Regions from separate parts of the Brevibacillus ruminantium genome, predicted to be linked through region 1. Evidence: riboswitches for the same ligand, from Rfam matches in the RefSeq annotation. Region 1 holds a riboswitch; each other region holds the start of a gene.

Region 1 (3,114 bases):
AAAAGTGACGTACAAGGCAGTGGCGGAAGCACATAACCTGCCCTATGTGGCACTCGATGAAGTTTTGATGGTGAAAAACTAAGCCATTCTTTTGTAAAGTCGACAATCATACATTTACAGATCAACTGCCTGCCCTGCTGAATCGGGGCAGGCAGTTATTTATATTCTCAGTCAAATCCGGTTATTGATACCAATCCAGTTTCATCTTCCTGAATCGACCAGAGTTACGCTTACGGTGACATCGGCCAGGGCGTTGTTCGGGAGGGGAGAATCAAGCAATCTCTGCCAAGTGAAAAAAGAATCTCTCATTTTGTTCGCCTCTCTCCAAAAATGTGATATGCTACTAGGCAGAATAAACGCAGTGAGGAGTGCAGCGATGTATCAACTAGTGCGGAAATTCCTGTTTCAGATGGACGCGGAAGAGGTTCATGAAAAAACCGTCCATCTCCTCAAAATGGTGGAAAAGTCGCCTGCAGCGAAAAGTTTGTTGAAAATGATGTACCAGGTTCGCGACCAGCGCCTGGAGAATCAGATTTGGGGATTGAAATTTCCCAATCCTGTCGGGCTGGCAGCCGGCTTTGACAAAAATGCAGAAGTTTATCACGCCCTTGCTGCTTTGGGCTTTGGCTTTGTAGAGGTAGGAACGATTACTCCCCAGGGACAGCCAGGGAATCCACAGCCCCGGTTGTTCCGGCTGATGGAGCATCAAGCGATCATCAACCGAATGGGGTTCAATAATCTGGGAGCGTATCTGGCCTCCCAAAACCTGATTGATTACGCCTATGCGGATGTTCCGATCGGGATCAATCTCGGGAAAAACAAGATCACGCCAAATGAAGAGGCAGCCCAGGATTACAGCAAATGTCTGGACATGCTGTATCCCTATGGTCACTATTTTGTGATCAACGTCAGCTCGCCCAACACACCCAATCTGCGCGATTTGCAGGAGACGGAGAGTTTGCGTGCTTTGATCCGGGCCATCCGGGAGAAAGCGGCAGAGCTGCAGGGCCGCGGAGTCGCTGCCAAACCGATCCTGTTGAAGGTAGCGCCAGACATGGCAGACGAGCAGATGCGCGATGTCGTTCAGGCAGCCGTGGAGGAAGGTCTCTCCGGGATTATCGCGACCAATACGACGCTCTCCCGCGAGGCCGTACAAGACCATCCCCGTGCCGATGAGGCAGGCGGACTCAGCGGCAGGCCGCTGGAGGAGAGAGCGACGGCTTGGGTAAAAGAAATCTATCAGGAAGTGGGCGACAGGGTTCCAATTATCGGGGTAGGCGGCATCTTTACAGGCGAGGATGCGTACCGCAAGATTCGCGCTGGCGCCAGCCTGGTTCAGGTGTACTCGGGCATGATCTACCAGGGACCCGCGATCGTCAAAACGATTAATAAACAACTGCTTCGCCTGCTGGAACGCGATGGCTTTTCCCATGTGAAAGAAGCCATCGGTGCAGATGCTCGTTGATCCTTTTTCTTTTGCAAGGGATCGTATATAATAGAGCAATCAACTACGAATTTTCGGAAAAAGACAACTGAATCTATGCAGACAGGTGCCCTTATCTTGATAAGGGGTAACAGGGAATCGGGTGCAAATCCCGAGCGGTCCCGCCACTGTAACCAGGGGAATGCTCTTTTATCCTGCAGCCACTCATCGATCCGATGGGGAAGGCAAAAAGAGCGTGTTGATCCGGAAGCCAGGAGACCTACCTAGCTGCACACCCAAAATGCCTTCGAGGAAAGGAGAGGTGAGCCGAGACAAAAACGACTGTCCCAAAGTGTCGTTTGTTGTGGTGTGCCAGCTCATCCGTTCCGGGTGAGCTTTTTTGATGCAACCACAGCTTTGTGGACTTGCGGTGCAAAAGAGTGAAATAAAATGCAAAAGAGGGAGGGTTCTGGATGAAAGGGAGACGGACACGATCAAGTTTTCTGTTGATTGCCGGCTTGATGATCTATTTTTTGCTGAATACGCCGGAAACCGGACATGCCATGCATATCATGGAGGGATACTTGCCGGTAGGGTGGTCGCTGTTTTGGTGGGCTGCGTTTCTGCCATTCTTTTTCCTGGGTTTGCGCTCCATTCGGCGAATTGTCAAGGAACGCCCGGAGTTTAAGCTGCTTTTGGGCGTAGCCGGGGCATTTGCTTTTGTGCTGTCAGCGCTGAAAATTCCCTCGGTGACGGGCAGCAGCTCGCACCCGACCGGTACGGGCCTGGGCTCCATTTTGTTTGGCCCATGGGTGATGGCGGTTTTGGGCAGCCTGGTACTGCTCTTTCAGGCGCTTTTGCTGGCCCACGGCGGGTTGACTACGCTGGGAGCCAACGCCTTCTCCATGGCCGTCGTCGGACCGGTTGTCGCCTACGGTGTCTATCGATTGGTGGCAGGCAGACTGGGCAAACAAAAGATCGGCATTTTCCTGGCTGCTGCACTGGCTGATCTGAGCACCTATCTGGTTACCTCTGTTCAGTTGGCATTGGCTTTTCCGGCTGCCTCAGGCGGAATCGCCGCTTCCTTTGCCAAATTTGCCGGAATTTTTGCTCTCACACAAGTGCCGCTGGCGATCAGTGAGGGGCTGCTTACCGTGCTCGTATGGAATTGGCTTCAGGCGTACAATGGTCAAGAACTGACGCAGCTCAGGCTGCTGAAAAAGGAGGGCTAAGCGGTGAAGCGTTGGACAAACTGGGTGCTGCTGCTGTTGGTCGCCGTTCTTGCCGTCGTTCCGCTGGTATTGGTAAAGGATTCCGAATTCGCCGGGGCAGATGGCGCGGCGGAGGAAGCGATAACGGAAATGGCTCCCGATTATGAGCCGTGGTTCCAACCTCTGCTGGAGCCTCCTGGCGGTGAAACAGAGAGCTTGTTATTTGCTCTGCAGGCCGCTCTTGGCGCGGGTGTGATCGGTTATGCCATCGGAGTGTACCGCGGCCGGCTCCAAAATGGGAAAGAATGATTGGACGCATTGACACGCTGGCATACGGAAGCAGACTGCGCAATCTTCCGCCCGTGCACAAGCTGCTGTTCGCCATCGGGGCGCTGGTGCTGGCGCTTGTCAGTCATCCGCTGGTTCAGGCCCTGCTTTTCGTCTGGATGAGCCTCTGGATTACGGTGTATGCCCGTGTGC
Region 2 (3,114 bases), 2.4 Mb from region 1:
TGGCACCAACGGATGCGCCCGAGGAAACGCCAAGCAGATACGGATCTGCCAGCGAATTTCGCACCAGTGCCTGAATCGTCACGCCGACCACTGACAGACCCGCTCCCACAATCACGGCCAGGAGCACGCGTGGAAAACGGATTTGCCATATGATGGTTTCTTCCGATTTTGACCAGTCTGCCTCTGCCCAACCCCCGATCACTGGCACATGGGAGAGGGCGATTCGCCATACCGTTTCCGGTTGAATTGCAACTGACCCAAGCGTAACGGCCAACGTCACACTGGCAACGAGGCCGATACCCAGAAGCAGCAAAATCGATGAAAACCATGCCTTCGACCTTCTGATGTCTTTTGTGAGCATTTCGCTGCTTTCCGGTCCCTTCGTGGAGACCATTTTCTCAACCGTTGTTTTAGGCATCTTATCCTCCCTTCGACGCGATCAGCAATAACAGGCCAGGGCGGCGGGTTACCAGGATTATTGCTTAAATGCTTCCGGATAGAACCCTTCGGCAAGTGTTTGCAAGGCAAGCGGCGCTCGTACCCCTTCTGCGGCTGCAGACAAAGGCAGCACAATCAGTCGCTTGTTCTGGATGGCAGGCAGCTCCGCCAGTTCTTTTTTCGACAGCAGGAAGTTGCGTTTCTGCTCCACAGTCTTATCTCCGTAATCGACGATGACGATGACGTCCGCTTTGCGCGCGACTACTTCTTCCCAGCTAGTGGTTGTCCAGCCTTTCGGGATATCATCAAATACGTTTTTGCCTCCTGCAAGTCGAATCAAAGTCGTCATATAGTTATTAGCCGCCGTAAAAGGCTGGTCTTCTCCATTGTCGTAGACGAAAACACGCAGCGGTTCTTTTTGTTCCCCAATTCGGTCAGTAATTTCTTTCATCTCTTTTTTGATTTTCTCAATCAGTTCGTCTGCCTTCTCTTCCACCCGGAAAATACGGCCGATATTGCTGATGTCAGCAAAAACATCTTCGGGCTCTGGCCCTGTCATGTTGGAGGATTGGTGGAGATACGGCTTAATCCCTAATTTTTCCAATCCATCAATCGTTCCGACCGCTTTCTCTGTAAAAGCACTTTTCCAGCCAGCGTAGACAAAGTCCGGCTCTGCTGCAAGCAGCACTTCTTTGGATGGGTACTTCGCAGAAAGAACGGGAACCTTGGCGTAGGCGTCCTGGTATTCCGGCAAAATGCTGTCGTCCAGATACGCGGTCCCGGCCATCTTGTCTTCAAGACCGAGGGCAAGCATCACCTCAGTCACATGTTGATTGAGGGAAACTGCTCTTTTGGGCACCTCGGTGAACGTAACTGTTCTCCCATCTATTTGGACAGTAACCGGATTCGTGCTGTTTCCGTCACCAGCTTTCGCCGTTTCCTGCGACGGAGTATTATTGGGAGCAGACGCGTTGTTTGCTGGAGTGGCGCTGCCGCAGCCGGTGAGGAACAGGACAGCCGCGATCCCTGTTAGCATCCAGTTCCGAATTCCTATGTACTTAGCTTTCATCATGTTACTTCCTCCCTTTTCATCACTACACATTTATGAAAAACCACGTGTTCGCCTCTCGTCTCTTGATGTCTGTAACGCGGTGGTTTTACCAGTGTGAGCGGAGGGATGCCAGAAAAAAAGCACCTTCCGATGTTTGCGGAAGATGCTTCTTATAGCTTGCATGTGCATAGAAACAAAAGGATAGCCGGATAGCGTCTACGCTGATGCTCCTGATACACTTTCCCCATCCGCGTGGGTTCATCGTGCGTGCTTCATGGCAGGTCTCCTGGCTTGGGTTCATCACGCCTTGCTCCTTCCCATTTCGCGCTCTGGCAAAACAGTGGATTCACGCAAGGACGCTCCCCTTCACAGTGGCGGGACCGCGTCGGATTTTCACCGATCTTCCCTATTAAGTAACCGGAACGATGTTCGCTCCGGATTACACCATGAAACGAGTAGCTCGTATTCTATTTTCCAATCACTTGCAGTTGCTTCGGATATTGCGTCAACACTTCGCATCCGTCCGCTGTAACCAGAATGTCGTCCTCAATTCGCACACCGCCAACACCCGGCACATAAACACCCGGCTCGATGGTAAATACCATTCCTGGACGAAGTGTATCCTGGTTTTGCCCATGGACGGAAGGATACTCGTGCACATCCATCCCCAGGCCGTGTCCCAGTCGGTGAATAAAGTACTCTCCGTATCCCTTGTCTGAAATCACGCGGCGTGCGGTTTGGTCCAAATGGGCCAGGGTTACACCCGGGCGAACCTCGGCAATCGCCGCTTCATTGGCGGCCAGCACGGTTTCATAGATATCCCGAAGCTGCTCGCTGATTTCACCAACGGCAAAGGTGCGCGTGATGTCTGACACGTACCCGTCTGCCAGGACTCCGAGGTCAAACAAAAGCAGCTCACCTTCTCGGACCTCACGGCTGCCTGGTTTTCCATGAGGCAGGGCGGACTTTTCGCCGGCCAGCACCATCGTGCTAAACGATGGTCCCTCCGCGCCCAAACGTTTCATCTGGTATTCCAGGTCAGCAACCACTTCCGCTTCGGTGACGCCAGGCTTCAGTGACTTCACAACCGCGTCCAAAGCAGCTTCCACCAGCTTGACAGCGTGCTTCATGCGCTCTACTTCATCCGCTGATTTGATTAAACGCATTTCACGAAGCGGCTCCTCTACATCGACATAGCTTTCAGCAGCAATCTGCGCACTCATCGCTTCAAAGCGGTCAACTGTCATGTGACTTTTTTCCAGCCCCAGCGTTTTTAGTCCGGGTGGCAAGGCGTTCTTCAAGACATCATAAGGGTTGTCTGTATCAGTATGGGTCAGAATGTTTTTCATGGCAGACGCTTCGGCCGCAGCCGACCGGTCCAGTGCCGGAACGATCAGGGAAGGTTCTCCGGCAGCTGGGATTACCAGGCCCATGAACCGCTCGTGCGGCTCGGTCAAAAACCCTGTCAGGTAGTAAACGTGCTTTGGCAATGTAATCAAAGCAACGTCTATTCCTTCCTTTTGCATATAGGCAAGAATGCGCTGAATACGTTCTTGATACAAAGGGGGTCAACCGCCTTTCTTTGGGTATCATACTGCGAGGATACCATTTCCTCACCAAAAAAA
Region 3 (3,114 bases), 560 kb from region 1:
TCCAGCCGATCCAGCCAAGTCCGAGCGCAGTACCGTGCAAGGACCCTCCCGTTGTTTTGGCAACTCCGGACAGCAGGAATCCGACGATAAAAAATGTGGTAAAAATGAGTGCCATCAAGACCCCATGTGCGGTCAAAATCTGATAATAGTTGGTCCAGCTCGGCAGCTCAATGAGTCCGCCGCGCACCATGCCTTGCAGCATTCCAGCCAGTGCGGCCAGCCCGAAAGCTGCGTATGCAACCCAAATGTATGCCAGACTGAGACGAGCAGACGGACGATCCACCTGCGCCTTTCCCATATGTGTTTGCATCATATCGAAATCACCTGCCTTATTTTACAATAATGGTTGTCGCCATCACCTGGTGGCCGGCGCCGCAGTATTCATTGCAAAGGATCAAGTATTCACCAGGTTTTTCAAAGGTGTACGACGCGGAGTTGATATGCCCCGGCATTACCATGAAGTTGACGTTTGTACCCGGTATTTGAAATCCATGAACCACGTCGGGGCTGGTTACGTGAAAATTCACCTTTGCCCCTGCCGGAACTTCCATCTTATTGGGGTTGAAGCCAAAAGCAAACGCCGTCATGTAAGCATCGTACTCCGTGTCACTGATCTTTTTCAGACCAGGATTGTCAAACGGAGGTGTCTCCGATACTTTCGTCGGGTCGATCATTTCCATGTTGCTCGGAGGGGCCATACCCATTGCGAAGGCGTTCACACAAAGCAGCACAATAAACAGCGCCAGGCCTCCTGCCCCCAGAATCAGCCAGATTTTTTCGTAACGGTGCAGATGCATCGTTTCACAACCTCCCTCTCTTCCCTGCTATGCACGATCCAGGAATAATCCGAATACACCAAACCAACTTAGGAGTATGATAGCGCCAACCAGTAATACAGCGATAAATGTCCCTTTCAGGTCCTGCGATTCAGGCTTCAGTTTCTTTGCCTCTTCGAGTTGACGCTGTGTTTCTGTCTTTGTCTCCACGGCTCTCTCCTCCTTTCCCGATACCGTACGAGCTGTTCCTTTTTACGACTTCATTCTACTCTCTGGCGGCTTGCACTGTAATTCAGGGAAAACCCCTAAAAACCCCCGGGAACCTCCTGATATTCCCTAATTCCTGACACATTTTGGACATAACCGACAATCTTCGTCATCCACTTCTTAACAAAAACCGGCAGCCCGTATGTACAGGACTGCCGGTCGTGATTCGTGATCGATTTTATGGCGTTTCTATGCTAGTTCCGACGTTATTCTTTCATGCTCGTACGTTTTTTCTTTCATGCCTGTTCGCGACGGTTTCTTCTGATCTCGTAGCGTTCTTTTGCTTGTTCATGCTGCCGCATTTCCTCTTCTGTTTCAGGAATAACCTGTGGGACAGGAGCAGGCTTGCCGTTTTCATCCAGGGCGATAAACGTCAAATATGCACGTGCGGTTACTTTCCTTTCGGCTGTTATCAAATTCTCCGACTCTACCTTTACATAGATTTCCATCGACGTTTTGTGCACCCACGTCACATACGCCTCCAGGTTGATCGCTTCTCCGGTTTTGATCGGGGCCAGGAAGTCAAAACTGTCGCTGGAAACGGTGACGACGGGCTTGCGGCAGTGTCTCATCGCCGCTATACACGCGATTTTATCGACATAGGCCATTACTTTGCCGCCGAAAATCGTATTGTGGTGATTGGTATCTGGGGGAAAAACCAGATCTGTCATACATGTTCTGGATTCACGGATGGGTTTTGCTGGTTGTTGCATGAGGGACCTCCCATTATTGCGTATTGGCAAAGCAAGTGCTCTTGTCTTGCGCCCGCATCTGCTGTTTCGCTGAAAATAGAAAAGGCATCTCTATCGATCCAATGGAAAGTTAGAGATGCCAAAATGAGCAGGGGCTTGCAAAGCCTCCTGCGTGATTCACGCTAGCCACCCTAACACCTCCCTATCTCCCGTAGGTCAAGCAGTGTCGTCGAAACAGGCAGGTCTCCTGACTAAAGGCTCTCCATCAGCAACCGCCTTCCCAATCCTTCCGGATCAGTGGCTCATATGGTGCTGACTCCCCTCTTACAGTGGCGGGACCGTGTCGGATTTTCACCGAGCTTCCCTTTTCATCCTTGAACGCCGCGTTCAAAGAACCTGTTTCCACTTATGTAGTTCATACGACTGCAAAATAAACACTGAATCCATGGTAGCATTTTCGCCGAAGCTCGTCGACATGCAGAACACAAAAAAAGGCAAGCTGCTGTGCTTGCCCATGCGACCTATTCAAAATCAAGCCAACCTTTCTTAATCGCATACCGCACCAGATCAGGACGGGTGCGCAGATGAAGCTTCTCCATGATGTGCGCCTTATGGGATTCGACCGTCTTCACGGATACGGTCAACTGTTCGGCAATCTCCTTGTTGCTGAAGCCTTTGGCGATCAGGATCAGGACTTCCTTTTCCCGCTCGGTCAGAATCTCGTATTTCGCCTGCTCTTCCCCATTTTTCACCATTTGCAAAAACTCTTCGATCAGCGATTTGGTCGCGGACGGATACAGATAGGCCATCCCTTTTGACACCGTGCGGATCGCCGCAATCAGATCCAGATCAGGAGCGCTTTTTAAAATATAGCCAGCCGCTCCTGCCTGCAACACACGAAACAGATATTCCTCGTCATCGTGCATTGTCAGGACGAGCACCTGAATTCCGGGAGCTGCTTCTTTAAGCCGCCCTGTAGCCGAAAGACCGTTCTCTCCCGGCGGCATGCTGAGGTCCATCAGCACTACATCCGGCCGAATTTCAAGCGCCTTGTCAAATGCCTCTTTGCCGTCCGCTGCATAGCCGACAACCTCCATATCCGGCTGGGCGTCAATCAACATGCCCAAGCCCGTGCGCACGACAGCGTGATCATCCGCGATCAAGACTCGAATGCCCATCTTCTGCTTCCCCCTTTGCGACTGGTATACGAACAATCACCGTGGTTCCCTCTCCGATCACGGAGCGGATATCAACACTGCCTTTCAAGAGTTGAGCCCGTTCCTTCATCCCGAACAGCCCCAGACCAGAGCCTTTGTTTTCAGCCAGCTCCACATCAAAGCCGACGCCGTCATCGACAATGGTCACCACCAGTTCTTTTT

Evidence for each region. Region 1 has a riboswitch for cobalamin ahead of NDK47_RS05175 (energy-coupling factor ABC transporter permease). Riboswitches for the same ligand answer to the same signal wherever they lie in the genome.
Region 2: linked by a shared signal. The riboswitch ahead of NDK47_RS17205 (ABC transporter substrate-binding protein) and the one ahead of NDK47_RS05175 (energy-coupling factor ABC transporter permease) in region 1 are both predicted to bind cobalamin.
Region 3: linked by a shared signal. The riboswitch ahead of NDK47_RS02650 (acyl-CoA thioesterase) and the one ahead of NDK47_RS05175 (energy-coupling factor ABC transporter permease) in region 1 are both predicted to bind cobalamin.

Annotation. Positions count from the first base shown of each region.
Region 1 covers NZ_CP098755.1:1,064,477-1,067,590, forward strand. Annotated here, with positions in the region: gene ald (alanine dehydrogenase) at 1-82, shown strand, start outside; gene NDK47_RS05170 (quinone-dependent dihydroorotate dehydrogenase) at 377-1,465, shown strand; cobalamin riboswitch at 1,532-1,725, shown strand; gene NDK47_RS05175 (energy-coupling factor ABC transporter permease) at 1,897-2,655, shown strand; gene NDK47_RS05180 (energy-coupling factor ABC transporter substrate-binding protein) at 2,659-2,943, shown strand; gene cbiQ (cobalt ECF transporter T component CbiQ) at 2,940-3,114, shown strand, end outside.
Region 2 covers NZ_CP098755.1:3,474,519-3,477,632, forward strand. Annotated here, with positions in the region: gene NDK47_RS17200 (FecCD family ABC transporter permease) at 1-361, opposite strand, end outside; gene NDK47_RS17205 (ABC transporter substrate-binding protein) at 476-1,507, opposite strand; cobalamin riboswitch at 1,749-1,953, opposite strand; gene NDK47_RS17210 (M24 family metallopeptidase) at 1,957-3,051, opposite strand.
Region 3 covers NZ_CP098755.1:502,962-506,075, reverse strand. Annotated here, with positions in the region: gene NDK47_RS02665 (b(o/a)3-type cytochrome-c oxidase subunit 1) at 1-313, opposite strand, end outside; gene NDK47_RS02660 (cytochrome c oxidase subunit II) at 330-797, opposite strand; gene NDK47_RS02655 (cytochrome c oxidase subunit 2A) at 825-986, opposite strand; gene NDK47_RS02650 (acyl-CoA thioesterase) at 1,280-1,756, opposite strand; cobalamin riboswitch at 1,956-2,150, opposite strand; gene NDK47_RS02645 (response regulator) at 2,257-2,913, opposite strand; gene NDK47_RS02640 (PAS domain-containing sensor histidine kinase) at 2,885-3,114, opposite strand, start outside.